Regions from separate parts of the Gottfriedia sp. NPDC058432 genome, predicted to be linked through region 3. Evidence: riboswitches for the same ligand, from Rfam matches in the RefSeq annotation. Region 3 holds a riboswitch; each other region holds the start of a gene.

Region 1 (10,514 bases), on a different contig from region 3:
GCTTTAGTGAAGATTCAAATTTCGATTGAGCAATCGAGATTGCATTCGGCTCGATGTGACTCTTTTGATCTTCAGATACCTCTAATAGACAGCATTCATACCAATTTTCTGCATTTAGTTCCACCAGTTCTACGTTTCTATTCTGCATATTTTCCCCTTTGTTAAATTATTTGAGCTAAATTACTCTATCCTAATTTTAACAAATTTTTCCAATAGTGTATTAGGACGTTTATCCTAATTCAACTATTCTATTGGTACTTAGTAGAAAAAGATTCTTAAATAAAAAATAACCTCTCATCATTGAGTGGCTATTTCTTTAACGATTTCGATAAATTTTTTACTTATAATAGAAAGCTTTTTATTTTTTGGATAGATTACCCATAAATCCTTAACAACATATTCATTATTTTCTTTGTATGGAATAGATCTTAAGGTTCCACTTTGAATGTATGGATGAAATTTAGCGCCTGACTCATGAGAATAGACAAATACATTATGTTCTCTAACTGCCTCTGTAAGAATATTCATACTGTTTGTAGTTACTCTTATTTTATTTTTATTTTCTTTAATTAATTTAGAATAGTAATAATCAGAATAGATTGAATAACACGCTGTATCCATCTCGAATACATCAGCTTTTGTTACGTAGTCAAGATGATAGAGCGGGGAGTTTTTTCCTACAATAGCGTGAACACGATCAGTCCGAATTATTTCATAGTTAATATTTTTTTCACCCTTTAGTATCTCTAAATCTTGAGGGAAAAAGCAAAAATCATATTCAGTGTGTTTAATTGTTTCCATTATAAGTGGTGGATCTTTTTCCTCGATTTCAATCGTTGCATTCGGATGTTCATCTTTAATTCTGTTCATTGCTCGTAGAAGTACTGCTGCAAAAGTAGGAGCAGCTACTATTTTCAAATGAATCTTTTTATTATTTTTATAATCAGACAGCTCTTCATTTAACTTACTGATAATTTCTAAGACTTCACTAGCTCTATTTATTAAAATCTTTCCTTCTTCTGTTGGAAATGTTCCTTTTCTTGAACGGTTAAAAATATTTATTCCCATTTCATGCTCTAATTGGGAGATCGATTGACTTAGCCCTGAACTTGTAATATGTAATTTTTCTGCAGCCTTAATGATCGATTTCTCGCTTGCAACTTTTACTATGTATTCCATTTGCTCGAAATTCATAAATTCTCCTCGAATAAGAGTATACACACTTATATTTTCTTTCAATTGAAGTTGTATTCATTCTAGCATGAAAAAGTAGTACAATTCAAAAACTCATCATCCGCGTGCGCCTAGAGTAGAGTAAATATAGAATACTTAACTGTGAAGTCCTTATTGAACAATCTTGTCATTCACTTCATCTACTTTAATAAGAAAAAACAGACTCATTAAAACTATTCTTATCCTCTTATTATTCACACATCACAAAACTAAATAGTCATCCTAGAAACGAATTTTCTTTTAGAATTTATGCCCCCTTGCATGTACTATTTTAGTAATAAATTCTGTACTTTTTACCAGTTTCTTTATTAAACTCTCCTGCAAATACTAAATTAAAAAAGCAGCCAATGGCTGCTTTTGATCTTATACTTACTCATTGCTTGTATATATTTAATAATCTAGGTGATTTTTTTAATTTACTTTTTTACTTCTTTTTATACTTATTACACGATTATATTCATCTTCAAGCTCGGTTAGCGTTAGAACAAATAAATGAGATGACTCTTTTTTATATATTCCAATTTTAATAAGCTTGTTAATGAGATAATGCTTTCTAGTTTCTACCGCTTTTCTCAACATATTTTCCACTTCTATCCCCCCTTAGAACTACTCAATTTTTAAAGATTAAATGCTTTCCTTATTTCATGGCTTGATAGTTTACTTACTCTGTTACTTTTGCAAAACGGAAGTCTGGATTGTTCAACGGATCAAAGCGAATACCTTTAATATTTTTCTTCACTAAAGAATTCTGCGATGAGAAATAAATAGGAATAATTGGCATATCTTCCATTAATACAGCCTCTGCTTGATGCAATAACTCAAATCTTTTTTCTTCATTTTGTTCAATTAACGATTGCTCCAATAATTTATCAAATTTCGGGTTACTCCAATTTGTAAAATTACTTGAGCTGTTCTTACTGTAAAGATTCAATACAGGATATGGATCAAGAAAATCTCCGCCCCAACCCATTCTAGCAAGTTGGAAATTCTTTTGCTTAAACGTATCAATGTAAGTTTTCCATTCCTGATTTTCTAATTTTACTTTTACACCTAGATTTTCTTTAAACATTTCTTGAAGTGCTTCCGCAATTTTTTTATGGTTTGCTTCTGAATTATATTTAAGTGTTACTTCTGGTAATTTGCTCCAACCTTCTTCTTTTAAGCCCTCTGAAAGTAATTTCTTAGCTTCTTCCTTATCAAACTTATAGTATTTTTTTGCCTCATCTCTAAAATCTTTTCCTGAAGGAGACTTTACTCCAAAAGGTACATAACCGTAAGCTGCCTCCTCTCCTCCTTTAGAGATGTTTTTTGTAATTGCTTCACGATCAATTGCCTCAGCAAATGCTCTTCTGATTTTTGAGTTTGTAAAGGGCTTCTCATTTAAGTTAAAAGAGTATGTATAAACACTAAATTGCTTTGAATTAACAAATTCTTTACTATTTTTTTCTTGCTCAATTGCTTCGGGTTGTAAGTTCTTTACTAAATCAAGTTCATTTGATTTAAACATTTGATACTCAGTCGTTGCATCAGCAACCATTTTAAATCGAACCTTATTAATTGTTATATTTTTTTGATCCCAATAAGCATTACTTTTTTCAATCGTTAATTCATTGTTATGCTTCCAGCTTGATAATTTGTAAGCTCCATTTGTTACAATTGTTTGTGCCTCTGCTGCCCAATCCTTATTACTTTCTACTACTTTTTTATCGACCGGTAAAAAAGCTTGCCCAAGTAATACTTTTGGAAAGAATTCGATTGGTGTTTTTAACTGGATAACTAATGTTTTAGAATCGATTGCTTTAATACCAACACTTTCAATTGATCCCTTCCCAGTATTATATTCCTCAGCACCTTTAATGTAATAAAAGCTTGAAGGATCATAAGCCGCCGTTTTTGGATCTAAAACCCTTTTCCAAGCAAATTCAAAATCATTAGCTGTTAAATCATCACCATTTGACCATTTTAGTCCGTCTCGGATTGTAAAAGTATATGTTTTCCCATCTTTTGATACATCTACCTTACTCGCTACGCCTTCGACAATATTCCCTTTCTTATCATAGCGATACAAGCCTTCGTATAGGTTATCAATAACCCAGTAAGAAGTTGTATCAGATGCAAAGGCAGGGTCTAATGTATAAGGTTCTCCTGCTAAGTTAGCCACTATTTCTTGTTTAATATCGTTTCCTTTTTCCACAGTACTACTTGTAGAGTTGCTCCCACATCCAGCTAATCCTAAAATAAATATCAATATTGAAATAAGAATGAATGAATTTTTCTTCAATTGTATAACCTCCAATTATTTTAAAATAAGTGACATGAAACCCAATGGTTTATGCTAACTTCTTTCCACTCAGGTGTTTTATAAGTACAAATATCCATTGCCATTGGACATCTAGTTCTAAATGGGCATCCTGAAGGGGGATTTAATGGGCTCGGTGGGTCACCAGAAAGTACAATGCGTTCTTTTGTCCCCCGCAACCTTGGTTCAGACACTGGTATCGCTGATAAAAGTGCTTTAGTGTAAGGATGAAGAGGTTCTTTAAATAATGTCGTACTTTCTGCCAATTCCATCATTTTCCCCAAATAGATCACACCGATTCGATCGCTTATGTGCTTAACCATTGCAAGATCATGTGCTATAAATAAATAAGTTAATTGCTCTTTTTTTTGTAAATCCTGTAGTAAATTAATAACTTGAGCTTGGACTGATACATCTAATGCGGAAATTGCTTCATCAGCAACAATAAATGATGGTTTTACCGCCAATGCTCTAGCAATTCCAATTCTTTGGCGTTGACCTCCACTAAATTCATGTGGGTACCTATCTGCATGTTCCCTATTTAAACCAACCTGTTCAAGCAGTTCAATTACTCTTGCTTTTTTCTCTTTTCCTTTTAACAATTTATATGCATCAATCCCTTCTGCGACAATATCTCCAACCTTCATCCTCGGGTTAAGCGAACTATGTGGATCTTGAAATATCATTTGCACTTGTCTGTTAAACTCTTTTTTACCTTTAGAATCCAACTCCGATAGTTTTTTTCCTTCAAACGAAACATTGCCTGTAGTTGCTTCATATAGACCGACAACAGTTCGTCCGAGTGTGGATTTACCACTACCACTTTCTCCAACAAGTCCAAGCGTTTCTCCCTTCTTTATTCCAAATGATATTCCATCAACGGATTTAACTGTTTTCTTTGGCCCTACTTTAAAATGCTTTTTAATATCAGTAACCTCTAGTACATATTCAGACAATATTTTCACTCCTTACTCCAATGAGTTCTTTCTGTTTAAATGCTCTTGGATCGTTTAACCAACAACTGACATGATGAGACTCTGTAATTGACTCAATTTTTGGCATATGTTCCACACAAACTTCCATTGTATAAGGACATCTTTCAGCAAAAGGACATCCTTTTGGCGGTGAAAATAAATCCGGAGGTGCTCCCTCAATTGGTACTAGCCTTTCTGTTTCTAATATTTCAAGCCTAGGAACAGATTGGAGTAAGCCTAATGTATATGGATGTTTTGGATTTTCGAAAATCTCATTCACTGTTCCACTTTCAATCACTATTCCTGCATACATCACTGCAACCCGGTCTGCTACTTCTGCAACTACACCTAAATCATGAGTTATTAGGATAATAGAAGAGTTCCTCTCCGTTTGGATGGTCTTTAACAAGTCTAGAATTTGTGCCTGTATGGTCACATCAAGTGCAGTCGTCGGTTCATCTGCAATAATTAATTCAGGGTCACAAGCTAAAGCCATAGCGATTACTACGCGTTGCCTCATACCACCACTAAACTCATAAGGATACTCGGAATAACGATTAAACGAATCTGGAATTCCAACTTGTTGTAGCAACTCGATTGTTTTTTGTTTGGCTTCCTTTTTCGATAGATTTTTATGCTTTATTAACACTTCGTCTATTTGTCTACCAATCTTCATTGTTGGATTTAATGCAGACATAGGGTCCTGAAAAATCATACCTATTTCAGATCCTCTTATTCTTTGATATTGCTTTTTTGAAAAATTTATTAAGTCTTTTCCTTTAAAGGAAATTTCTCCTTCTTTTATGTTTCCATAAGTTTTTGGAATCATCCCCATAATGGATTGGGCTGTTACACTTTTTCCACAACCACTTTCACCTACAATGGCTAAAATTTCTCCACGATCGACATGGAATGAAACACCTCTTACAGCTTGAATCTCTCCACCATTTGTATGAAAAGAGATATGTAAATCATTGACCTCTAATAAATAATTCACTGTTTATCCCTCCTTACTTATTCGATTTGGGGTCCAATGCATCTTGTAATCCATCACCAAAAGCATTAAAAGCAAACATTGTTAATGAAATCATTAGACCTGGGAAAAACAATCTCCACCACTGTCCACTTAAAATAACCCCCAATGAATCGTTTGCCATTGTACCCCAGCTTGCTGACGGGGCCTGTACTCCCAATCCTAGAAAACTTAAAAAAGATTCAGCAAATATAGCGTTAGGAATCGTAAACGTTAAATTAACAATAATAATTCCCATCATATTCGGAATGAAATGTTTTAAAATTATTTTCCAATGTGATGTACCAAGCTTTTCTGCAGCGAGTATAAATTCTTGTTGTTTTAATTGTAGGACCTGCCCTCTAACAATTCTTGCCATTCCTACCCAGCCAGTGATTGATAAGGCTAAAATCATCGTTCCTAGTCCTGGCTTCATAATAACCATTAAGAGAATTACTACTAGTAAGTACGGTATCCCATAAAGAATTTCCACAATTCTCATTAAAACACTATCGATTCGATCTCCGATTTTACTTCTTCCAACCATATAGCCAGAAATACCACCTACAAACACTCCAATGACTAAATCGATTAATGCTGCAGAGAATCCGATAATGAGCGATATTCTAGCACCAGCCCATGTTCTTGACCACACATCTCTACCTAAATCATCCGTTCCAAACCAATGTTTACTAGATAACGATAAATTTCCTTGTGTTAAAGACTGTTTACTTGGACTATATGGAACCATATGAGACCCAATAATTGAAAGAATAATAATGATTGTAAGTAAAATAAAGCCAACTACTGCAAGCTTATTTTTAGCTATCTTTCTAACAATCTCATTCGCATAGTTTTTTTGGGGCCTTATAATTTTTTGTTTCTGCATTGTCGACCGATCTACTGGATGAAAGAGAGAGTCGAGATTCGTTTCTGGTTGATTCATTATGATTCATCTCCTTTTCCAAATTTTATTCGTGGATCAATCAAACGATAGGACAAATCTATAATAAAAAGCGTAACAATTAATATAAAACTATAAAAAATAGTAGTGCCTAGAATAACTGGGTAATCTCGATTAAAAATACTATCTACAAAATATTTACCTAGTCCTGGGATAGCGAATATTTTCTCGATTACAAAAGTTCCAGTAATAACCGCTGCAAATAAAGGTCCAATAAAAGAAATAACTGGAATTAAAGCGTTTCGAATACCATGCTTGACGACAATTTCAATTGTTGACAGTCCTTTAGCTTCTGCAGTTTTTATGTAATTTTGATTCAAAACCTCAATCATACTAGTACGGACAAACCTAGTAATTATTGCGATTGGACCTACTGTCAAAGCAATCGTCGGCAATATAGAATGGCTCCAAGTCCCCCAAGATGCTACTGGTAATAGCCCCCACTGAACACTAAAATATTTTATTAATAAAGGGGCTAATATAAAGCTAGGAATCGAAATTCCAATAATTGCTATAAACATTGATACATAATCAAGTAATCTATTATGCTTTAACGCTGCAATCGTTCCTAATCCAATTCCAACAACGCAAGCTATTATCAATGCTTGAATTCCTAATAATGCTGATGGTCCAAATCCTTCTGCAATTAATGTGTTTACACCTCTCGATTTCGATTGAATAGATGGACCAAAATTAAAATGCAATAAATCTTTAAGATATAGTAGGTATTGAACATGTAGCGGTTCATCTAAATTGTATTTAGCCCGCATATTCTTGACAATTTCTTCAGGTAATGATTTTGCGTCTGATGCAAACGGATCACCGGGAATGAGATGCATAATGATAAAGGTAAGAGTGATAATAATCCAAATCGTAACAATCATTGTTATTAATCTTTTAAATAAAAATCGCATTTTCAGTACCTTCCTCCTTTAAAAAAATGTTTTATCTGTAGAACACCTAAATTGGTGGCAACAACACTTAAGAATACCAAAATCACATTTTTCACATATGAATACTTGGTATTAAAACCAAATAATTCCCATGTCTTCTTCTATAAAGCTCCACGTTCAAAAGGAATTATTCTACTTCAGACTAAAAACCTCTCAACAAAGACAAGTTGAGAGGTTTTTTACTAACTCTACTTATCTTTTGGGATCTCCCATGGAATTGGCACGGTATTACAAGAACCCGCTGCCGAGGTTTCATAGGGCCAGTCCCTCCACCTCTCTGGATAAGAAATAATTTATTTAGTTATTATGAAGGGTATAGATGAAAAAAATCCCCTTCTTAGATAGAAGAGGATTTGTTGGAAAATCTACTCTTCTTATCTCTCAAGGGCAATACCCTGATGGAATTAGCACAGTGTTCATATAGAACCCGCTGCTGAGGTATCATAGGGCCAAGTCCCTCCACCTCTCTGGATAAGAATTATTTGTTATGTAATTTATTTTTATTAATTGATTGAAACAAGATTAACCGATAAAAAAAATCACGTCAACCCATTTACTAAATGTTAGATTTTTCAGTAATTTTTGGAAATTAATTCCAAACTATTGTAGAAAACCTTGTCACTCCAAACACTAATAATTTATTTTCAAAGTTACCAAGTAAAAATACTTTTAGATTAGCCTTACATATTTATTTTGATTCTTTCTATTAGTTCCTTAAATTGAACGTAATAAAATTATAAAACGAAGATGATGATTGTTATATTAAAATAACTAGTTTGATTGCAAATTTCAGTAAAAAAAACACAGATGTTTTTAACGATCTTACTGATTTTTTCTTTTTCAAATAATAATTAAAAGAATTGAGCCTTCTTTTAAAAGGTTCAATCCTTTTGCTGGTGTTTTTGGATAAAAAAATTCTTTACTGCCTTAATAAAAAATGTTGATTTATCAGTTGAAAAATTTTCAGAAAAAGATAAAAAAGTTCATTACTGATTGTAATAATTAACACAAAAAAATCCTTCTTTTTTTGAGAAGGATCTTTTTTTCTTATTTAACTAACGCAATTCCCCGAATGATTACTGGCCTTTTTACTATTTTAAAACTGTTAATACTCTAGTAGCACTTACAAATCCTTTGGAATCTTTTGTATTTACATTTAACTTTGTTCCCGCTCGCTGTTTTGGAATATGTACTTTGTAGTTTCCTGATACATTTGCTCTTGCTGTGTATGTTTTTGTCCCAATTTTGACAGTTACAATAGCATACTTCTCGGTTTTCCCTGTTACTGTTGTAGAATAGTATTTTACTGTATTTACAATTGGTATGTTCGGAGCTACTCTTACAACCTTAATACTTCTTGCTGCACTTATTTTTCCAGAACTGTCTTTTGCTGTAATTGATATACTTATTCCGGAATTTTGAATTGGAATGCCTACTTTATAATTCCCATATTTATCCGCTTTTGCACTATATACTTTCCCAGAGATTGTTACACCCACTGTTGCATTTACTTCTGTTTTACCAGTAACTGTGTTCGTTTTATTATTGACTGTATTGGCTAATGGGATATTTGGAGCTATTCTTACAACTTTAGTACTTCTTGCTGCACTTACTTTACCAGAACTGTCTTGTGCTGTAATAGATATACTTATTCCAGTATTCTGAATTGGTATAGTAACTTTATAATTTCCATACTGATCCGCTTTTGCACTGAATATTTTCCCTGAGAGTTCTACTACTACTGTTGCATATGCGTCGGTTTTTCCCGATACAATGTTCGTTTTATTATTGACTGTATTTACAGTTGGGATGTTGGGAGCCACTTTAACGACTTTAATAAATTTAGCAGAACTTACATTTCCGACACTATCCTTTGCTTCGACTGAAATTGTTGTTCCAGCGTTTTGGATTGGGATGGTTACTTTGTAATTTCCATAGCCATCTGCTTTTGCACTGTATTCTTTACCACCTATCATCAACCTTAAAGTTGCATTTGCTTCAGCTTTCCCCGATATTTCTGTCGATTTATTTGTAACAGTGTTTACCTGAGGTGGTTCAGGAGGATTTATATCATCAACTAGAATCCTATTTTCATTTATATTTCCCGAAGAATCTATTGCTTGAAACAAAAGTAGTGAATTGTTATTTAAATAACCTCTAGTTAATACAAAAATTCCTTGAGAGTCAGATTTAACTTCTTCTTTTAAAACTCCGTTAATAAAATACCTTACAAATAAATTCGGTTCTGTTTTCCCCGTAATGTATTTAGCATAAATAGTTTCAGGTTTTATAAATATCTCTGGTGGAGTACGATCTTTAACAATTGTTTGTTTGATATCTGAATTTCCTGAAGCATCTGTTGAAGTTATTTTCAATGTTGTTCCGGCTTTTTGCATTGGAATTGAAACACTAAAATAACCGGATTTATCAGCAATTCCAGTACCAATTACTTTATCATTAGCGATTACCTCTATATTAGCAACTGGGTCTGTTGAATTTACTGATACTGTACCTCTGACTTGTTCTTCATTGTCACCGACTTCAATAATATTCAATATAGTTGGAGCCTTTGCATCTTTTACAATTAGCCTAACAGGTTGGCTAGTCATTCCATTTTTTACTGCGAATAATGTAAACTCAGTACCCTGTTTTTGTAAGTCAATATCAAACACAAAACTCCCTACACTATTAGCAGTAACCGATTTCACTTTTATTTCATCTTTATATAATTCGATAACTGCATTTGGATCAGCAGTTCCGGTAATTTGAAAGGATAAATTTGTTACCGTATTTACAATAGGAACTGCAGTAATTGGTGGATCCGTTACTTGGATTATAAGGGGTTCACTTATATTACCCGCATTATCTTTCACAGTAAATTCTAATTCGTCATCCACTGCTAGGTCGCTGACATCTATCTGGAAGGTACCACCTGCGTATACTATTCCTGTTTTGTAGAGAAGACCATTTTTCTTAAGTAAAATACTTGTCCCCTTCTCTGCCCTCCCCTTTACTTGGGTAGAATTTGTATAAACAGGTACATCTAAGATAGGAGTATCTGGAGGTGTTACATCTCTAA
Region 2 (10,514 bases), on a different contig from region 3:
ACTGGCCTGTTATCAAAATTTGTTTCGAAATACTTCAAATCATTCGATTGATTTCTAAAGTTATGATGACAAATAACCGGTTCCTCTATTGTTTGCTTTGTATTTAAAGCTATCTCTTTAATTTGTTGATATAGAAGCGCTGGTTTATAAAATAAATTCAATTCATGTGGTAAAAAATCATCATATGGTCGGTCAATTGTTAGAGAGAAATTTACCTCACTACAATATCTCATTAGCTCCTCAACTACATTTCGCTCTTGAGGTGCTAAGTCATAATATCCATCAATATAAATAATACTGTCTTTTATATAGTCACTTTTAGGTAATTCTTGAATCAACAAATTTAAATAGTCTTCCGAATCAAGGTATTTATCTTTCATATATGTATTAAAAGCATCAAACACTATTTGAATATCATTTATCTTTTGTTGAATAAAGATATGATCCTTTGATGAATTTTGCTCCATTTGTAAAATAACAGAAGATAATTCATCTGAAGAAACTTGAAAACCTTTAAACTCAGCAATAAGACCTGTTAGTTCCTTATAAAATCCTTGTCGATCAGCAACGTGATGAAATACTTTCAATTCTTCTTTCTTTTCTTCAATAATCTTTCGAAGAATCATAGAAATTCCAATTTCACCAATATGAATCCGACTTATTCCACCTGTTTCTTGTAAAACCTTCCAAGCTAATCGAGTAAAACTAAAAACTTGGGAATTAATAATCGCCTTCTTTTCCTGCCTTCTAACTAATTCATATTCCATCTGAAAGGTCATTTGATCAGGTACAATAAAGATGATATTTTTTGTTTCATTTTTTAATCTATTTGTAATTTCATTTAAAATATGATGCGTTTTTCCACTTCCTGCACGTCCTAATATAAATTGAAACGACATTAACTAGCTCCCTCCTTAAAGTATTAGAATAATGGTTTGTTTTTGGTAATAAGTGCACGGACTCGTTTTATAATATATTCTAATTTGAAACAGTGTTTAAATGTGTAATTAATAAGAAAAGCCCCCATAAGGAGCTTATTTGTTAAAATTCGTATTCAAACTTGAAATTGGCCAATAAAGTAGGTCGACCTTCCCTACAATTTTATCAATTTTTACAAATCCAAACAAACGACTGTCATAACTTTTTGGTCGATTGTCCCCTTCAACAAAAACATAACCTGGTGGAACTTTCGTTTTACCTGTAACTTCGTTTAAATTAAAATCAGGTGTAAAAGCTGTTCCTTTTAAAGAACTCTTGTAATCATTTAAATATGGTTCATTCCATTTTTTATCGTTAACATAAAGCTGATCATCTTTATATTCAATTGAATCTCCAGGTAAACCAATCACACGCTTAACATAATCTTCTTTCTTATTTGCATGAAATACAATTACGTCAAATCTGTTAATATCACCAATCTCATATCCAAATTTATTTATAACTAGTAAGTTTCCATCCTTTAATGTTGGCATCATAGATTCCCCATCAACTACATATGTAGAAAATAAGAACGTTCTTACAATAAAAGCAATTGCGATCCCAATAATGATCGCTTTTCCCCAGTCAAATACTTCTTTTCTTAGCATAAAGTTGCTCTCTCCCTTTTGAGTAATAATGCTTTATTGCTCATCAGATGATTGAGGCGCTCTCTTTTTCTCTGGTGTTTTTTCTTTGATGTCCATACGTTTCTCAATCACTTTCCCAACAATCCATAATACGAATATAAAAATTCCTATGTACACTGCTTTAATCGGGTTTTGAAACACTGAAGTTAAATCTTTCCCTAAATAACTAATCATGGCAATCATAGTAAACTTTCCAAGTACTAATGCGATTAGAAATTGTGATATTTTAATACGTGACAGACCAGCTACAATATTTATTAAAAAAGATGGTGAAAACGGAAATGCAAACATAATAAAAATCGGGCCAAATCCCCTTTTTTCAATCCACCCTATTGAAGATTCTACTTTCTTATGCTTACTTACAAATGAAAAAAATCGTTTCTGACCAAATTTTCTAACAACATAGAATAGTAAAATGGAACCTAAGCAAGAACCAATCCATGAATATAAAAAACCTAATAAAGGCCCAAATGCTGCAGCATTAGCAAATACAAAAATGACTAAAGGTAAAATTGGACAAATTGCTTCAATAAAAGGGATTGATATTCCAACTAATGGACCATAGTCTTTGTACTGTTGAATGAGATGTAAAAAATGTTCTTCTGTAAAAAAAGCCTTTAAGTCAAAAACGTTCATTTAAATATGAATCTCTCCTTAAGCCGTATTTCTAAATAGATATCCTTACTGTTAACATTATCACATATAACTATTTATTCAATAATAATAAATGATTCTAACTAGTATTTTTTGTAATAATTTGACTGTTCATCTTATAATTATTTTTTTACTAATTTGTTCCTAATGATGCTTAATGTAATTCTAATAAACTATTCTTTGAATAAATAAAAAAACTACTTCACTAAATGGAAAAGTAGTTGTCAATTAAATAAGTAATTTCTTAAAAGATTTAGTAAAAGTTTTAAAAAAAATTCAAATAAAGCCACGATTACGGAGCAAATAAAGTAAAAAGAATTTAAAAACAGGAATAAAATACTACATTTAAAATCAATAAATCAAAATAACTCTATACATAAGAAGTATTTAAATCTTCATTCCAGAAACACCAAAGATTAATATAGATGAAAACAAATTTCATGTTAATTTATATAGTTTTTCTTATTGGGTCTGTTAGATTAAGATCTTGAAAAAAGATCGACAAAATCGTCGATCACGTTGTACAACTAAAGAACGCGTTAGTTGAATAACTTTCAGAAATATGAACTATTTTTTGAATAACTAAATGAACTTATTCGTTAACTTTAATTACGAATATCCCCTTCACCTTCAATTGGTTCAATACTCGGAAGAACGCCACTTGTTCGATATCTCCTCAATGTGATAAGGTGTCGTTCTGCAGCATCCACCTATTAAACGTGCACCTGCTTGGTACCATTCTTCAGATTGAATATCCAACACGTTACATTGTTCATGACCATGCCATGTTTTTGTTTCTGGATTATAAGTTTCACCAGAATTTGGATAAACAATAATCGGTTTTTTGGTGTTTGCCCTCAACTCTTGTATTGCACCAGTCACAACGGTTACTGGCGCACAATTGATGCCTATCGCTACAATTTGTTCACTTTTCTCAAAAACTCGTGCACACTCTACGAGTTTTATACCTTCACTAATCTCTTTCTCATTTTTTAACGAAAAGGAAAGCCACGCAAATGTTTTTGGAAACTCACGTAATAATGTATCTAATACTCTTGCTTCTTGCAAAGAAGGAATCGTTTCAAATGCCAATAGATCTGCACCTGCTTCAATTAACGCTGACATTCTCGAACGGTGAAAGTCTGCTAATGTTTTATCTGTCACACCATAGTTGCCTACATACTCTGAACCATCTGCAAGGTAAGCCCCGTACGGCCCAACCGATGCAACAACCAATGGTTTAGGCCTATTCGTTTGCTTATTTTCCTTCCAAAAATCATCTCTTGCCCTTCTTGCAAGTAACACCGTTTTCTTAATTAATTCCAAAGCTTCCTGTTCTTGTATTCCACGCGCGGAAAAACCACTAATAGTAGCTTGATAGCTTGCTGTTATGGCACAGTCCGCACCAGCACGAAAATAGTCCGAATGAACCTGATAAATAAGTTCCGGATTTTCTAGTAACACACGTGCCGACCAAAGGGGATCGTCCAAATTACATCCATGCGCCTCCAATTCTGTAGCTAATGCTCCGTCAAGAAGCATAATGGAATGTTGGGATAAAATAGCATCAATTGGATTGACTTTGTTCGACATAATCTACGCCCCTCTTTTTTAAATTTTTTGTTAGATAATAACTTCCATAGCAAAACAAAATAAACGGTATGCCGCAATATAAGGCAATTCTCTGTGTTGGATCGAATGCAATTCCAATACACGATGCCAGACAAAGGATAAAAGAAGCAATTGGTACTAATGGATACAGTGGTGTGCGATAAATCAAGTCCTTTTCAGAATTTCCTTCTTTCAAAAATTGTCTGCGAAATAGGAACTGGGAAGCACTAATACTCATCCAAACTACAACTACTGCTAGACCGGAAATGGAAACAAGTACGATATAGACAGTATCTGGTGCCACAATACTTGAGAGCAAAGCCAAAGCTCCACCCACCATGCTGAAAATGACGGCGTTGATTGGAACACCTTGCTTCGTCATTTTTCCAAAAATCGGAGATATCGTATTCTTATTAGCAAGCGACCAAAGCATTCTAGAAGAGGCATAAAGGCCTGAGTTTGCCGCAGATAAAATAGCTGTTAAGATAACGAAATTCATTACGTCAGCTGAATATGGCACCCCAATTCGTTCTAGAACTGCAACAAAAGGGCTCTCTAATACACCAGCATCGGAAATAGGCAATAACGCAGATAAAACAAAAATCGTTCCTACAAAAAAGATGATCAATCTCCACAGAGTAGTTCGAATGGCCTTCGGTATCATTTTTTCCGGGTTCGCGGTTTCTCCAGCTGCAATGCCTATTAATTCTGTTCCTGAAAAAGCAAAATTAACCGCAAGCATGGTCATTATAATTCCCGTAGCACCATGAGGAAATAAACCTCCACTTGTAAAATTAGAAAATAATGGCGCTGCTTTTGAATGACTCATCGGAAGAAACCCTAGCATTGCCGCTGCTCCTAAAACAATAAAAATCACAATAGCTATAACCTTTATCGATGAAAACCAAAATTCGGATTCGGCGAAAAATTTAACAGTCATGACATTTAATACAAAGATCAAAATGGCAAAAATAGCACTCCATATCCAAACATTAATCGATGGAAACCATCGCTTCATAAGTAATCCTGCGGCTGTAAATTCAGAACCTAAAGCAACAGTCCAAGTTAACCAATACAACCAGGCTACTGTATACCCTGTACCCGGTCCAATGTATTTAACTGCATAACTGTGAAATGAGCCCGTTTCAGGCATATGTACGGAAAGCTCTCCTAAACATAGCATAACTAGATAAACCACTAGCGCACCAATCAGATAGGATAGTATTGTTCCAAACGGGCCAGCTTGTTGAATAGTGTAGCCCGAGCTTAAGAATAAGCCAGTTCCAATCACCCCACCAAGTGATAGCATGACTAAATGACGTGCTTGCATGTTCCTTTGAAATTCTTGCCCATTTTTGTTCCCCATTTAAACTCTCCTTTAGTTACTATCCAGAAAAAACAAAAACGCACTCTAAAAAAGAGTGCGCTACTGACAAATAAAAACGAAAGCTCTCATCTATCAGGTTAACACCCGCTGGAATTAGCACAGTGTCTACTTAAGCAGACCTGTTGCTGAGGCTTCAAAGGGCCAGTCCCTCCACCTCTCTGGATAAGAAATATTTTTTTTATAACCATATCAATCCATTCGATAATTGTCAATATAATTCTGTTTTTTTAAAAAATTATTAATTATTGACTTACTATTTTATCATTTCTTATGCAACTAAACTGCCATTATATTGAATAAGATTTCAACAATCTACTTTAATAGATCCTACTAATTAAGAATTAAAAGGACTAATTTTCATAAATATAATTTCCAAATAATCCCCATAAAAAAACTACTTCACTAAATGTTAAAGTAGTTAAATTTTTAATCTTTCATTTTTATTTTTCGTGTATGGATATTCCTTTTATATATGATGTAATTTCGTTATCAGGGATTAATTTGTAAGATTTTTGTTGGGTATTTTCAGGGTTGAGTCGGTCTTCATAAATAGCTCTTAGATGTGCAGTTCGGTATAGTTGGTTTTCAAATGATCCACGAGATATTTCTAATGGAAGTTCAACGCCGTTAAAAAATTCAACCACTGATCGATTGTATTTACCGCCTCTGAAATTAGCAACATGATTGTAGGAGATCCAAGAGCATTCTACTTTTAAAGAAGATGAAGTGGGGAAAAAGAAAATTTGATTCATTGAGCTGATCGCTATTGGTGGTTTATGGGTGATGGAAATCATTTGTTTAGTTCCTTCACGCCTACCCCGGTAACTACTCCCGAAATAAGCACAGCTTCTTTCAATAATTTCAATCGGTTTCATTAAAACATAAAAACTATCATCTGTTTCATATACCTTTGAAATCACAACTAAATCGACCGTGAATTCTGGAATGATTGCCATTGTCGACTTATTAATCTCGTACTCATTTAATACTTTAACTTGTCCTTTCACATGATTCATCCTTACAACTCCTTCTGTTATTAGTATTATGAAATGTTAAACTTATTGGCTTTAATTGACGCTCCCTCTTCCTTAATTAAATAATTAAATTAAAGGCCAACAATTAAGTTTAACAAGTTCAGATAAAAAATTTTAACATGAAGTATAGTAGCAACATTGATGTTAGAGAAATAATATCATAAATCTTTATTTGTAATATCATTTTTTAAATACTTTAACAAAAGTGTCATTGTTTACTAAATTTTAGGATAAAACCCAATAGAAAAACCACCTTTTTCACATTTAAAAAAAGTGGTTTTTTACTAGTTAATTAGATGAAAATTGTTGTTCTTCAGTAGAACCTTTAAGAGCTGTTGTTGAAGAAGTTCCTCCAGTAATAATTTGAGCTACTTGATCAAAATATCCTGTTCCAACTTCGCGTTGGTGTCTTGTCGCAGTATAGCCATATTGTTCGCTTGCAAATTCAGCTTGTTGAAGTTCTGAATATGCTCCCATTCCTCGATCTTTGTAGTTTCTAGCTAATTCAAACATACCAAAGTTTAATGCATGGAAACCAGCAAGGGTAACGAATTGGAATTTATAGCCCATTGCTGCAATTTGTTGTTGGAATGTTTCAATTGTTTCGTCATCAAGTTTCTTCTTCCAGTTAAATGAAGGTGAGCAGTTATAAGCTAGTAATTTACCTGGGAATTTTGCATGTATAGCATCTGCAAAACGTTTTGCATCTTCTAAGTTTGGCTCTGACGTCTCACACCAAACTAAGTCTGCATACGGTGCATAAGCAAGACCACGAGCAATTGCTTGATCTAACCCGGCTTTCGTACGATAAAAGCCTTCAGGTGTTCTTTCACCTGTAATAAATTGTTGGTCGACTGGATCAATATCACTTGTAATTAAATCTGCTGCATCTGCATCAGTTCGTGCAACAATAAGGGTAGGAACTCCCATTACATCCGCTGCTAAACGAGCAGAGATTAAATTACGAACCGCCGTTTGTGTTGGTAATAATACTTTCCCACCTAAATGGCCACATTTTTTCTCCGAAGACAATTGATCTTCAAAATGTACACCTGCAGCTCCTGCTTCAATCATGCTTTTCATTAATTCAAATACATTTAATTGTCCACCGAAGCCAGCCTCTGCATCCGCCATAATCGGTGCGAAGTAGTCGATTTCTTCTCCACCTTCAACAAATTGAATTTGATCTGCACGTTGGAAAGCCTGGTTAATTCGTTTTACAACTGCTGGTACAGAATTTGCCGGATATAAGCTTTGATCTGGATACATTTGACCAGAAAGATTCGCATCAGCAGCTACTTGCCAACCACTTAAATAAATAGCCTTCAAACCTGCTTTAACTTGTTGAATTGCCTGATTTCCAGTTAATGCTCCTAGTGCATTTACATAGCTTTCTTCATTTAAAAGCTTCCATAACTTTTCTGCACCTTTTTTTGCTAATGTTTGTTCAATATCGATTGATCCTCTTAATTTAATTACGTCTTCAGCAGTGTATGTTCTTGTAATGCCATTCCATCTAGAATCAAGCTCCCAGCTTTCTTGTAATTCAGCAATACGCTTTTCACGATTTTTCGTCATATTCAATTCCTCCTAATTTTATAAAAAGTTATATCCTTTTAAAGTCAGAAAGTCAGCAAATTCATCATTGCTAATTAACTCATTAAATAATTCAATTGCTTCACTAAATCGTTTTGCTTCAAATTGTTCTTTCCCTATTTCTAGTTGAAGCTTCATCATTTCTTCATGTTTTAATGAATCCACTAATTGTAAAGTAATGTTTGTACCATCCTCTAAAACGCCTTTTTCATGACGCACCCATTGCCAAATTTGTGCACGCGAAATTTCAGCAGTCGCAGCATCCTCCATTAAGTTGTATAGCGGCACCGCGCCTCGACCACTTATCCATGCTTCAATATATTGAATCGCAACTGTTATATTTGTTCTGAGACCTTGTTCAGTAATAACACCACTTGGAATCTCTAAAAGATCCGCTTCAGTTACATTAACATCCTCACGTTTTCTATGAATCTGGTTTGGTGTTGGCATAAATCGATTAAACTGTTCAAGAGCTACAGCTACTAAACCAGGATGAGCTACCCAAGTACCATCGTGTCCATCCTTTGCTTCACGCTCTTTATCTTTTCTTACTTTTTCAAATGCAACTTCATTTCGCTCTTTATCATCTTTAATTGGAATTTGAGCTGCCATTCCTCCAATTGCAGGAGCATTTCTACGATGGCAAGTTTGAATAACTTTTTGAGAATATGAACGCATAAAAGGTACTTCCATCGTCACAACAGAACGATCAGGTAAAATAATTGATTTGTCGTATCGCATCATTTTTATAAAACTAAAAATATAATCCCATCTGCCACAATTAAATCCCGCTGAATGCTCCTTTAATTCATAAAGTATTTCATCCATTTCAAATGAAGCAGCAATTGTTTCGATTAATACAGTTGCTTTAATCGTTCCAACAGGTATATTCAATTCTTTTTGAGCAAATAAAAAAACATCATTCCATAATCTTGCTTCCAAATAACTTTCCATTTTTGGTAAATAAAAATAAGGTCCTGAGCCATTTTTAATTGCTTGTTTCGCATTATGAAAGAAATAAAGTCCAAAATCTACTAAGCTACCAGACATATTTTCACCATTTACAGTGATATGTTTTTCTTCTAAATGCCAACCTCTTGGTCGAACTAATAGTACAGCTGGCTTCTCTTTTAACTTATATGTTTTTCCTTTTGAATGAAGTGAAATTGTTCGATTCACAGCATCTCTTAAATTAACCTGACCAGAAATTATATTTTCCCAAGTTGGAGAAGTAGCATCTTCAAAATCAGCCATGAAAACAAACGCATCAGAATTCAATGCATTAATAATCATTTTTCGATCAACTGGTCCCGTTATCTCTACTCTTCGATCTTGTAAATCCTCTGGAATAGGTGCAATTGTCCATTCACTTTCACGAATGTGTTTTGTTTCCTCTAAAAATTGAAGCTTACCTCCATTTTGTAACAAACGCATTCTTTCTTTTCTGTTTAATAACAGCTGTTGTCTACGTTGATCAAATTTCAGATGTAATTGCTCTAAAAAACTTAATGCTTCGGTCGTAAGAATGTCAGTTGAACCCTCTACATGATTACCGAGAACTTTAATTTTTGAAAGTTCAGTTGTCATATGATTCCTCCATTCAGTTATATAACAGATATTGATTACTTATGTTATTATATAACAGTATATTCGGATTTGATATTAAATTCTGAAAATATTTCCAAAAGAATTTTCGACAGCTTAACTTTTTAGAAAGTATCTTGTGAGTCCACTGATACCCAAATTTTTTTATCTTGATCGAGAGGTCCATCATATTTTTCCAAAGTAAAAATCTTCAATTTGTGTTCCATTGTCTTTGATAAAGTTTAGTAAAAGAATAATAAAGGAAACACACGAATTAATTATTAAACACTTGATACTATGTATAATTAAGACATTTGAAGTGCTTCTAAATTTTTCTCGATTAAAATTTCACGCAATAAAAAAGCTTGTAGATATTGGTACAAAACCAAACAATCTACAAGCTAAACATTCAACAAAGGATTTACTCTATTTATTGTTGTTTCTTTTTTCAGCTGCCTCTAAATACCTCATTCTTTCCAACATTGTCGGATGATCATATCTAAACAATTTCACTAAAAATGGTGGATTTACTTGAGACAAGCTGTTTTTGGATAACTTTTGAAACGCTATAATGCCTGCCTCTGGATCATGTGTTAGCTTAACTGCATATAAATCTGCTCTTTTCTCAGCACTTCTTGAAAATGCATTTGATACTGGATCAGAAATAAAGCTTACTACTCCACTAATGATTAAAAATAGTGTTAAGATGACTGCCATTTTTTCAGTAGAATTACTGCTTCTACTCTTCGATAGTACATACCTCATTAATAAGTGAATGATATACAGACCAACTAAACTACCTGCTAGCATACCAAACATTGATTTATAAATGTCTTTGTGGACGTAATGTGACATTTCATGAGCCATGATGAACATAATTTCATCTTCAGTTAGCCCTTTAAGAGTTGTATCCCATAATACAATCCTAGCGTTTTTACCTATACCAGTAACATATGCATTATAAGTAGTTGTCTTAGTGGACATATTTACTTCATATACCCGATGTGCAGGAATATTTGCTTC
Region 3 (10,514 bases):
AAATTGTAATGCAATTTTAGGATCATAATCTGGGCCTATTCCACCCTCATCTCTTCTACGGCAAGAATTTTGCGTAAAGTCATTCCATTCTTCTTCATTTGAAACACCAAAAGAATGATAAATTAATTTATAGTAATTTTTCAATTCAGTAAATGTTTTAAATTGCGGTGGTGAACCAACATAGCTAATAATTCTCTTAATTCCTTCAATATCTTGTGGTTGGTTTTCTGAAGCACCTGCTCCAATATCATTTAATACTAAATGAGAAATGCGATTTAGATGCTCCGGCGTACCAGCAAGTCGCATTCCAATTGCTCCACCCATCGAAGTCCCTACCCAACGAACTTGTTCAATTTCTAAACGATCTAATAAACCAACCGCTATATTTACATAGTTTTCAAAACAGTAATCTTGCTCCGGAGAAGTACTCCACTGACTTAATCCTCGTCCAATCGTATCTGGGCAAATTACATGGTAATCCTTAGCTAAATGATGAGCTAAAATATCAAAATCCCTGCCATTTCTAGTTAAGCCATGCCAACAAACAACTGTTGGATTTTTTCTGTCTCCCCATTCTGTAAAATGAAGTTCCATTCCATTAATCGATTCAAACCGAGATTCAGGATAAAAAATATCAATCACTCCATTCATTTTAGTGTCCACTTTATGTAATATTCGATTTTTATAAAAATATCCCTATAAAAACTACCGATAAAAAATGAAACGATTCGGGTCTATTTAAATAATAATAATGACAAATACAACACAATCATGAATATTAAAAAAGAAAATAGAATTGATACAAGAATAATTGAATTATGAGTAGGAAAAAATTTTCCATTTTGAATTTCTTTCCGCTTTTTACTGTACTGAATAGTAGCTAATACACCCGTAATAAAACCAACAATACATGCATATATGCCAAGAAAAATTGCTAATGTATTAATGAATTGGTTATCACTAATTTTAATTGTAAAGTGTAGTGAAGTTGTTAAAAATCCTACACCAGTAATTGAGATTGCAGTACGCAGCCATGCTAAATATGTCCTTTCGTTTGCTAGATGCTGTTGTGCATATTTAACACTTTCATCTGATAAATCTTTTACTTTATTAAAAGAAACCATATTAAATTACCCCTATCAAAGATTTATAGAGTGATAAACTTGTAGAAAACATATCTAAGTTTTAGTTTAATCTTTAAAATTTAAGATTTAGTAAAATTGAGGTTACGTTTTGATAAAATTGAAATGGAGTAATGTAAATCTATATTATTTACTAAGGAGTTAACAGAAGACTACTATATAAATAGAAGAAATAACGTCATTAGACTGAGCTATCAAAAATAAAACGGTCAAAAAGATGGTAATTCCGTCCATCTTTCTGACCGTTCATGCTAACTATTTTTCTGTTTGCTGAAATTCATTTTGAACCTTTTCCAAAAGGTTTTTATCGGTAATTAAACGATAGCCCGTTAGAGCCAATGCTTTTGCTCCCGTAACTAGAGCATGATCACCAAGTGGCGACCTCGCAGCTTCACGGAATTCATTCGTATGAGCAATTAAATCATCAGGTCCAATTTTAATATATGCGTGAGAAGTCGGAACAACGTGGCTTACGTTTCCGGCATCAGTAGATCCAAGCCCGCCGCTTTTGCTATTCACTACTTCACCCAATAGGCTTAGTTCTTCACCTACAATCTCATCAAGAGATTGATTGATAATAAAATCATGGACTTCATTTTGAAATCTTTCAATTTTCACAGTACTGCCAGTTGCAATTGCTGCTCCTTCGGCAATATTACGAATCTTAGTGGATACTTCCTCCGTTCTTTTCCAAGTACTAGCACGGATGAAAAATCTTGCTGAAGCATACTCTGGAATAATATTTGGTGCATCGCCTCCATGAGTGATAATCCCGTGTATGCGAACATCACTAGTAAGCTGCTGACGAAGGGCGTTAATTCCATTGAATAACTGGATTACTGCATCTAAAGCATTAATTCCATGTTCTGGAGACCCAGCAGCATGTGCTGCTCTTCCATAAAAATGGAAGTCTAAAGGATCTACTGCCAAAGATGGAGTCGACAAACCAGTTTTACCACTTGGGTGGAGCATAAGAGCTGCATCAACGTCTTCTAGTAATCCATTTTTTACAAAACTCCCTTTTGCACTTCCGTTTGGTCCACCCTCTTCTGCTGGTGTTCCAAATATGACAACCTCTCCTCCGATCTCAGAAATGACTTCAGCAAGAGCGATTCCTGCTGCTACACTCGTTGTCCCAATAATATTATGTCCGCATGCATGACCAAGACCAGGTAGTGCATCATATTCTGCTAAAAAAGCGATGGTTGGGCCTTGCTTAGATGACGTTTTTCTTGCTACAAAGCCTGTTTCATGCCCTGCAATATTACGTGTGACATCGAAACCAGCTTCTACTAAAATTTTAGTATGTGTTTCTGATGCAAAAAATTCTTGATTGCCAATTTCAGGCTTCTCATGAATCTTGTGGCTAATTTCAAGATAAACTTCCTTCGATTCCTCAATACTTTTCACAATTTGCTCTCTTTGTGTTTCAATTTTGACTGTCATTTAAACTTTTCTCCCTTCCATTCTTTTAAATAAGCATGAACTAGCTTTATAGATTTTTAATTTTATCAATCGTAATGACTACTGGAACCGTAGCACCTTTGTCACGTTTAATAATGTAATCATGAACTTCTTTTGATTGATAAGCCTTTACAATCTTTGCAAAGTCCTTGTCATTTTTATTCTTCGTACGAGATGCAATAACATTGATATACGGCATAGCTGCTTTATCATTAGGATCTTCTTTATAAAGTGGGTCCTTTGCAGGGTCTAAGCCCGCTTGAACGGCGAATCCATTATTGATGATCGCTGCTGCCACATCATCCAATGATCTAGCTGTTTGCCCTGCAGCAATCGGTTTGATTTTTAAATGCTTAGGATTTTCTTTAATTTGTTCAATACTTCCTTTAGGGTCAAAATTATCTACTAAACTAATTAACTTTGAAGATTGTAATAGTTTAAGTGCACGGCCAGCGTTCGTAACATCATTTGGTATCGTAATCGTTGCTCCATCTGGAATATCACTTAGCTCTTTAAATTTATGTGAGTAAATCCCCATTGGCGCAATCACTGTCGAGCCAATCGCTGAAATATCTAAATTATGATCGCCTTTAAATTGGTTCATATAAGTAATCGTTTGAAAAGAATTTAAATCAAGGCTACCGTCATTAAGTGCTGTGTTAGGCTGAACATAATCTGAAAATGATATAATTTTCAATTTAATCCCTTCATTTTTCACTTGTTTTTGTACAATATTCCAAAGTTCATAATCATCACCGTTAATACCAATCTTAACTGTTCTCTCTTTTCCATTACCTGATGATACATTAGAACCACATGCTGATAATACCGAAACCGTTAATAATAATGCTGCAAAAATAGTAAAAAACTTTTTCATCCTCTTTTCCTCCTTACGTATCTTGACCACGTATTTCCTAAACTTTGTATGAGTTGAACAATAACTACTAGTAAAACAACTGTAATGACAATAACCAATGTTTCAAAGCGCTGATAACCATATGTAATAGCTAAGTCACCTAATCCCCCAGCACCAACAGCACCAGCTGCCGCAGTCGATCCAATCAATCCAATCGTTGCTGTTGTAAATGATAGAATCAACGATGGAATTGCTTCAGGCAAAATAAACTTCACGATGATTTGAAACTTTGTTGCTCCCATTGAATAGGCAGTTTCCAGCACTCCCTTATCCACTTCTAGCATGGAATTCTCAATCAATCTTGCCAAATATGGCCCTACAAAGATTGAAAGCGGAACAATTGCTGCAACTACGCCAATGGACGTTCCCGTCAATAATCTAGTAAACGGTATAATGGCAACTAGTAAAATAATAAATGGTACAGATCGAACAATATTTATAATGGTATTTAACAACGTAAATAAAGGTTTGTTTTCCATTATATGACCTGGCCTTGTTACAACTAGGATAATACCTAAAGGCAATCCTATGATTGTGCCAAAAATAAATGACCCTAGTACAGTTAGAAATGTATCTTGAGTTGCCTGTAAAAACTGCGGCCAAAAGAATTCCCAATTAAGCTCCATTTAACTCAACCTCCCTTACATCTATCCCCTTTTCCGAAATAAATTTAATAGCTTTTGCGCTTTCCTCTTTTGTTCCTTCTAGTGCCACAAGCAAATTCCCATAAGGTCTTTCTTGTAGCTCTGTAATCGATCCATAAAGAATGTTTAAATGAATATCGAATTTTTTAAGAACCTCCGATAATAGTGGATTGGCTGCCTTTTCACCTAGGAAGACTAATTGATAATATTTCCCCTTTGATAATGTTTTCGATAACTTAGACGGCACCTCATTTTGTAATACAGTGTTAACAAAATTCTTTGTAATACTTTTTTGTGGATTCGTAAAAACGTCGTAAACATTACCTTCCTCGACAATTTCACCATCATCAATGACAGCCACTTTATCACATAAATCACGAATTACACTCATTTCATGGGTAATAAGAAAAATTGTAAGATTATAGGATTTATTTACCTTCCTTAAAAGCTCTAATACATTCTTTGTTGTTTCAGGGTCTAATGCAGATGTAGCTTCATCACATAGCAACAGATCTGGGTCTGTTACAAGTGCCCTTGCAATTCCAACTCTTTGCTTTTGTCCCCCCGATAAGTGCCCCGGAAATACATCTTGCTTCCCTGTCAGTCCAACAAATTCAATTAATTCCATTACCTTTTCCTGAACATCCCGTTTCTTCTTTCCTTCAAGGTATAGCGGCATTGCGATATTATCAAATACCGTTTTGGCTGAAAGTAGATTGAAGTGTTGGAATACGACACCAATTTTTCTACGTGTCTTACGTAACTCTTCATCATTTAATGTCATTAAGTTCAATCCATCTATCAGAACTGATCCTTCTGTTGGCTCTTCAAGTCTATTTAAACAACGAATCAATGTACTTTTTCCCGCTCCGGAAAAGCCAATGATTCCATAGATCTCACCTTTCTCAATTTTCATATTAATATTATTTAAAGCTTTAATTGGTGGCCTTCCAGGATAAACCTTGGAGACATTTTTAATCTCAATCAAATTTCTTCCTCCAATGCAAGTTATTCCAAACATTATAACTAAGTAAACACATTCGAAAACTAGGTTTTATAATTATATTTTCTCCTTTTTCTCCTATGGCAACTCATCAAAAAACCCCCCTTCTTATCCAATAAGACAGATAAGAAGAGGGGTTATAATATATAAGCCACTTTACTTCTTATCTTTCAAATCGCTTAAACGATTTGCAGGAATTAGCACGGTATTTGTTTCGAAACAACAAACCCGTTGCCGAGGTATCGTAGGGCCAGTCCCTCCACCTCTCTGGATAAGTAATAGAATTTATTAAGTTTTTAAATTATTGAGTTCATGTTATCTCTCTTTTTATAATACGTCAAGAATTATTTTTAAGTTTTTTAGAATAAATTGTGTTTTAAAATAGCATTTTTTTTATGAATAAGGTCTTAGGTCCTTTATATTCAAATCAAAAAAACCTATTCTATATTCCATTTGAAATAGGTCAATATACTTATTTTTTGAGTTTGTATAAGCATTTCATTTAAAAGAAGACCAAAAAAGCAGACAAGGCCTCCGATAAAAGAGAACCTGTCTGCTTAATTGAATCATACCTACCATAATGCAGGCTTTACTACCATGAACCATAGCATAACCATCAATAGAACGATGTAAATCCAGATGGATCGACGAAGCTTCTGAATTAGCATTTTCTGGTCATGGGTTGGTTCACTGAATTTCCGAATGGTCGGTGAAAAGGCTCTAGCTAGGAAAAATAATGAACTCACCAAAAGAAGAATCGTCATCACAATCCAAGATGTCTTCCACGACCAATGACCCACTAGTACCAACAAAACCCCTGATCCAACCAATACATGCCCAGCATGCTTTGCCAATCTGACAGCAAACCGGAATACATCCAAATAAATCTGTTGTATCGCAGACTTTGAGGTATGCAGCTTTTTGAGTATCGGAATCAATACAAAAAAAGGGCCAATCGATAGGATTACACTAGCAATATGTATATAAAGAAGAAATCTATACAGCATGAAAATTATTCTTGGATGAGACGGAACTCATGAACCCATACCCTCATTTTTGGCAACCAAGGCATCCCAGGGTGGATTGAAAGGATCGATTGTTTATACTCTTCTACTGTCGCATAGCCTTCTTGCTTAGCATCCTCATCTGTCAATTCACCAAGGGCTTGAGAATAAACTTTTTCAACAACATACTGATTATTTTGAAGGGTCATCACTTCCCCAACATCTGCATATCTTCCGTTTCGGCGAGTAGCAGTTTTTTGTCCTGCCAATACTTTTTCAACATCCTCTTGAAGCGTAACAAGGCGTTCAATTGTACATGTTTTTGGCGGTAAAGCATTCGTTTCATTCTGATTTGTCATCTAATTCATTCTCCATTTCAATTTAAATTTATCGTAAAGACTAAAAAAAAAAACGACTAGTTCCATTTTAATTAAATTAGTACAAAATTAGCAAATTTTTATGAAAGATATTTGAAACAGCAATAAGTTACACAAGCATAGCATAAAATAACACCCTTTAAAACCAACGTTGCCTCGATCTACTTTATTGGGTTCAGTCTAATCAAATATGTGCTTTTATCTTCCCTAAATATTCTCTTCTAAAATAAACTTAGATAGATTGATTGCTTTCGCATAATTCTTAGTTTCTATGTAGTTGTTATATAATTTTTCGACATATGTTTTAAAAACAACCATATTACTTACTGACTGGAAATAGATTAAGGCTGTCTTCTCCATAAAAATATAATACTGATCGAGTTTATCCTCTATAAGATAGATTAAAAGTCGGAATAATATTTTGAATAAACTGGAGTCCAATTTTTCTGCAATAGCTTTTCCTTCATTAGCTTTTTTAAGCAAATCATTTTTCTGTAGTAAATTCCCCAAAAAACTACTTTCCAAATAGTTATACAAGTATTTAACGTATTTATAAGAAGACCGATCTACCTTATCAAGTGTCACCTTAAATAATATTTGCGCGTTTTCAAAATCTTTTCTCTTTAAGTATAAATCTGCTAAGTTATTTTGCAGTAAGATTTTTCGATCAAGTGCATTCACTCTTTCAGAGGCTTCAATAAGGTTATGATATGATTCCAAAACTTCCTGAAAATCAAAGCTCTTTTCGTTTCCTTTTATTAGAAGTAAGATTGCCTCCGCATCAATTGCTCTTAAGTAGTTATACGTTTTCTTGAAGTACTTCAATGCTTTTTCTGCGTAAACATATGTCATGATTGATTTAGGATTAACCTGGTAGTAGGCTAGTGACAAGTAGATATAGTATTCTAGATTCCCCAACTCACTCTTATTGATATTTTTTAATACTTGAATAGACTTTTCGTAGTTATCAGTTTTTCCATATAAAATGCCCCATACAAGCCATTTCAAGTTCTTTTCAAAAGGGGGAAGATCTGGATGTTTTTTTTGGATATCCTTTAAAATGGTTTTTGTCTTTTCAAAATCATTCTGCAGGAGATAATATCTTGCTTGAAGTAATTGGAAGAGCGGAGCATATTTAGAAAAATTAATGATATAATTTTTTTCAATATCTTTTTTGGCTTTCTCCACCTCGATCATGTTTTGCTTAATGATTGATGTATGCCAACTATTTAACTTCTTTTCTATGTTGTTAAAGTAGTTAATTTCATATTGTATGTCAATTTTTAAGCGCTCAGAAAATAACTCAATTATTTCTTTAGAATATTGAGTTTCACCTCTTTCAATTCTACTAACATGAGTGGATGTACAAATGTCTTTTCCAAGCTCCTCCTGAGTTAGGCCTGCCCTTTTGCGATAAAATTTTATGATTTCCCCTTCTTGCATGAATTTCTCCCTCTTTAAAACTTAATGATAATATAATTATGTAGTTCCTAGAAAAATGTAGTAGCTATACTAAAAGAGCTTTATTCCTTATAGAATTTATCAAATCTTCAAATTATTTTACCATAATCTTACTTTTAATTCTTAAAGAACATTATTTAATTTTTTACTTGTCCTTTTTCCATCATCTTTCCAGTTACAACAATGAAAAAAGCATTGGTGATTATGATCTTCCTCACTAACCTATTAATTTCTCCTAATCTGTAATTCGAAAAGTTAGAAGCAAGGAATGTGATACATGCCAATAAAAAAACAGAAAAACTCTCAATAGTTTTTCTGTTTTTTACAGTTAACCGTTATTCAACTAATCCATGATTTAATAATCGTAAACCAAATTTTCAAAGCAGTAAAACCAATTAAAACTGCCAGAATCCCTCGTAAAACCTGCGTTTTTGTTTTTTTGCCTATTTTTGCACCTAATGGTGAGGCGATTAAGCTTGCAATTACAACAATAATAGTAGGCAACACTTCAACTTGACCAGTAGAGATTTTCCCGATCGTTACGCCAATTGAAGAAATAAATGTGATTGCAAGTGAAGAAGCGATTGTCACACGAGTTGGTATTTTTAAGATTGTTAACATGATTGGTACTAACAGAAATGCTCCTCCTGCACCAACAATCCCTGCACTAGTGCCCACAACAAATGCTAGGCCAGCCGCAAGCCATACATTAATTGAAATTTGACCATCTGCTGACATCTCGACGTTTTTTCGAGGAATAAACATTAATACGACCGCAATCATTGCTAAAATTCCGTAAACAAGATTAATCCCATGTTCTGAAAGTAGATTTGAACCGAATCCACCAAGAAAACTTCCTATTAGGACACTTATTCCCATACTTAATATTACTTTTTTGTTTAAAAAACCGCTTTTACGATAGCTTAATACTCCACCTAAAGTTGCAAATACTACTTGGACAGCACTTATACCTGAAACTTGATGAGGAGTAAAAGCAGCAAATCCTAATAATGGAGGAATAAATAAGAGCATTGGATAATTTATAATTGCTCCACCAATTCCTACCATTCCTGAAATAAAGGACCCAAAAAAACCAACTAAGAAAAGTACTAAAATTAAGGTCCACTCCATTTTAAGTCCCCCTATAATAGAAAAGGAGATGTAACTCTTAACTCTCCTTTTCCACTTAATCTATTTACTTATCCTTTTTTAATCCAAAATTTTAAAACATTGTCTTCTTCTGTATAATTTAATAATTCGTGTCCACCTGATTTAGCCCAAGCTGCAAGGTCATTTTTAGCACCTTTATCAGTAACATGAATTTCTAGTACTTCGCCTGCTTCAATCTCTGCAATTGCTTTTCTTGTTTTTACAATTGGAATTGGACATGCTAAGCCCTTTGCATCTAATAATTTTGTAGATTCCATTTTATTTCCCTCCAAGTTTCATTATCGTACTGCACAGCGATTTGGACCGATTTCCATTTCTCTCTGTTTTTCTTCATTTAAGCTAATTTTCCCCATATTTACTTCACGGATTTCTTGATATGAGTTTGGTTGTGGTGGCAAGTTCTCAGTTACTAACTTTCTAAATTCACTTTCACTCTCAATGTTCAACCCATGATTCTGATTAAATAAATAGCCGAGATTTTTATAAACACTACCATCTTCGTTCAATTCACTAATCACCATAAAGTGTGATGGAAGCACGGTTAATTCAAGCGATAAGTTTCTGTACTTTTTATAAAGGGTTTCGCGTAAGTCCCCAACCCAATCCTCTGCCATACCAGCAAGATCTGGTCTTCCAATTGAATCGATAAATAAAATATCACCAGAAAGTAAGAACTTTTCATCAATAACAAATGAAGTTGATCCAATTGTATGACCTGGTGAATAAAAAGCCTCAATACTGATTGCTGTTTCACCAATCATTACCTTATTCCCATCTTCTAATGGACTATATTCAAAAGTAACCTCTGTAGCATCTTTTGGTGGTAGCCAGTAGGTTGCTCCCGTAATCTCAGCAATTTTTCTTCCCCCAGAAATATGGTCTGCATGAAGGTGGGTATCAAATACATTTGTAATTTTTGCACTCTTCGTATTTGCAAAATCAATGTAGATGTCCGTCATTCGAGTGGAATCAATAATAGCAGCCTCATTACTTGAGATAACCATATAGGATAAACATCCCTTACCGATTCTGACGAATTGATACAGTTCTCCACCGTTTTTCAAATCTGCAATTTTTACTGGTTCTAGATGTTCACTCCACTCTTTCATTCCGCCTTGAAGGTAAGCTACGTCTAGTCCCTCGTCTGAAAGCATCTCTGCAATCATGATGGAAGAGCCTTCTTTAGCACACACAACTAAAACATCTGTACTTGTAGGAATCTTATCTAATATATCTTCAACCCCATCTAGTAAATCAAAATAAGGTATATTTAAATGTTCAAAATTTGAACCTTCTATTTTCCAATCATTAAAATCGTCAGTATTTCGGACAT

Evidence for each region. A riboswitch is a leader RNA that binds a small molecule or an ion and turns the genes downstream of it on or off. The one in region 3 is predicted to bind S-adenosylmethionine.
Region 1: linked by a shared signal. The riboswitch ahead of ACFWM3_RS18475 (ABC transporter permease) and the one ahead of ACFWM3_RS13075 (methionine ABC transporter ATP-binding protein) in region 3 are both predicted to bind S-adenosylmethionine.
Region 2: linked by a shared signal. The riboswitch ahead of mmuP (S-methylmethionine permease) and the one ahead of ACFWM3_RS13075 (methionine ABC transporter ATP-binding protein) in region 3 are both predicted to bind S-adenosylmethionine.

The regions. Positions count from the first base shown of each region.
Region 1 covers NZ_JBHXLC010000021.1:44,125-54,638, reverse strand. The annotation lists gene ACFWM3_RS18510 (GNAT family N-acetyltransferase) at 1-148, opposite strand, end outside; gene ACFWM3_RS18505 (LysR family transcriptional regulator) at 298-1,194, opposite strand; gene ACFWM3_RS18500 (Fur-regulated basic protein FbpA) at 1,645-1,812, opposite strand; gene ACFWM3_RS18495 (peptide ABC transporter substrate-binding protein) at 1,895-3,514, opposite strand; gene ACFWM3_RS18490 (ABC transporter ATP-binding protein) at 3,535-4,488, opposite strand; gene ACFWM3_RS18485 (ABC transporter ATP-binding protein) at 4,481-5,503, opposite strand; gene ACFWM3_RS18480 (ABC transporter permease) at 5,517-6,464, opposite strand; gene ACFWM3_RS18475 (ABC transporter permease) at 6,464-7,396, opposite strand; SAM riboswitch class I at 7,625-7,723, opposite strand; SAM riboswitch class I at 7,807-7,913, opposite strand; gene ACFWM3_RS18470 (Ig-like domain-containing protein) at 8,527-10,514, opposite strand, start outside.
Region 2 covers NZ_JBHXLC010000006.1:54,317-64,830, reverse strand. The annotation lists gene addB (helicase-exonuclease AddAB subunit AddB) at 1-899, opposite strand, end outside; gene lepB (signal peptidase I) at 1,035-1,586, opposite strand; gene ACFWM3_RS08115 (TVP38/TMEM64 family protein) at 1,620-2,261, opposite strand; gene mmuM (homocysteine S-methyltransferase) at 2,919-3,872, opposite strand; gene mmuP (S-methylmethionine permease) at 3,847-5,256, opposite strand; SAM riboswitch class I at 5,340-5,446, opposite strand; gene ACFWM3_RS08100 (competence protein ComK) at 5,718-6,293, opposite strand; gene aceA (isocitrate lyase) at 6,600-7,889, opposite strand; gene aceB (malate synthase A) at 7,908-9,494, opposite strand; gene ACFWM3_RS08085 (M48 family metallopeptidase) at 9,918-10,514, opposite strand, start outside.
Region 3 covers NZ_JBHXLC010000011.1:66,160-76,673, forward strand. The annotation lists gene ACFWM3_RS13050 (alpha/beta fold hydrolase) at 1-651, opposite strand, end outside; gene ACFWM3_RS13055 (YidH family protein) at 735-1,124, opposite strand; gene ACFWM3_RS13060 (M20 family metallopeptidase) at 1,398-2,588, opposite strand; gene ACFWM3_RS13065 (MetQ/NlpA family ABC transporter substrate-binding protein) at 2,635-3,483, opposite strand; gene ACFWM3_RS13070 (methionine ABC transporter permease) at 3,480-4,148, opposite strand; gene ACFWM3_RS13075 (methionine ABC transporter ATP-binding protein) at 4,138-5,154, opposite strand; SAM riboswitch class I at 5,330-5,447, opposite strand; gene ACFWM3_RS13080 (hypothetical protein) at 5,742-6,176, opposite strand; gene ACFWM3_RS13085 (ASCH domain-containing protein) at 6,182-6,532, opposite strand; gene ACFWM3_RS13090 (helix-turn-helix domain-containing protein) at 6,758-7,993, opposite strand; gene ACFWM3_RS13095 (sulfite exporter TauE/SafE family protein) at 8,351-9,142, opposite strand; gene ACFWM3_RS13100 (sulfurtransferase TusA family protein) at 9,211-9,438, opposite strand; gene ACFWM3_RS13105 (MBL fold metallo-hydrolase) at 9,460-10,514, opposite strand, start outside.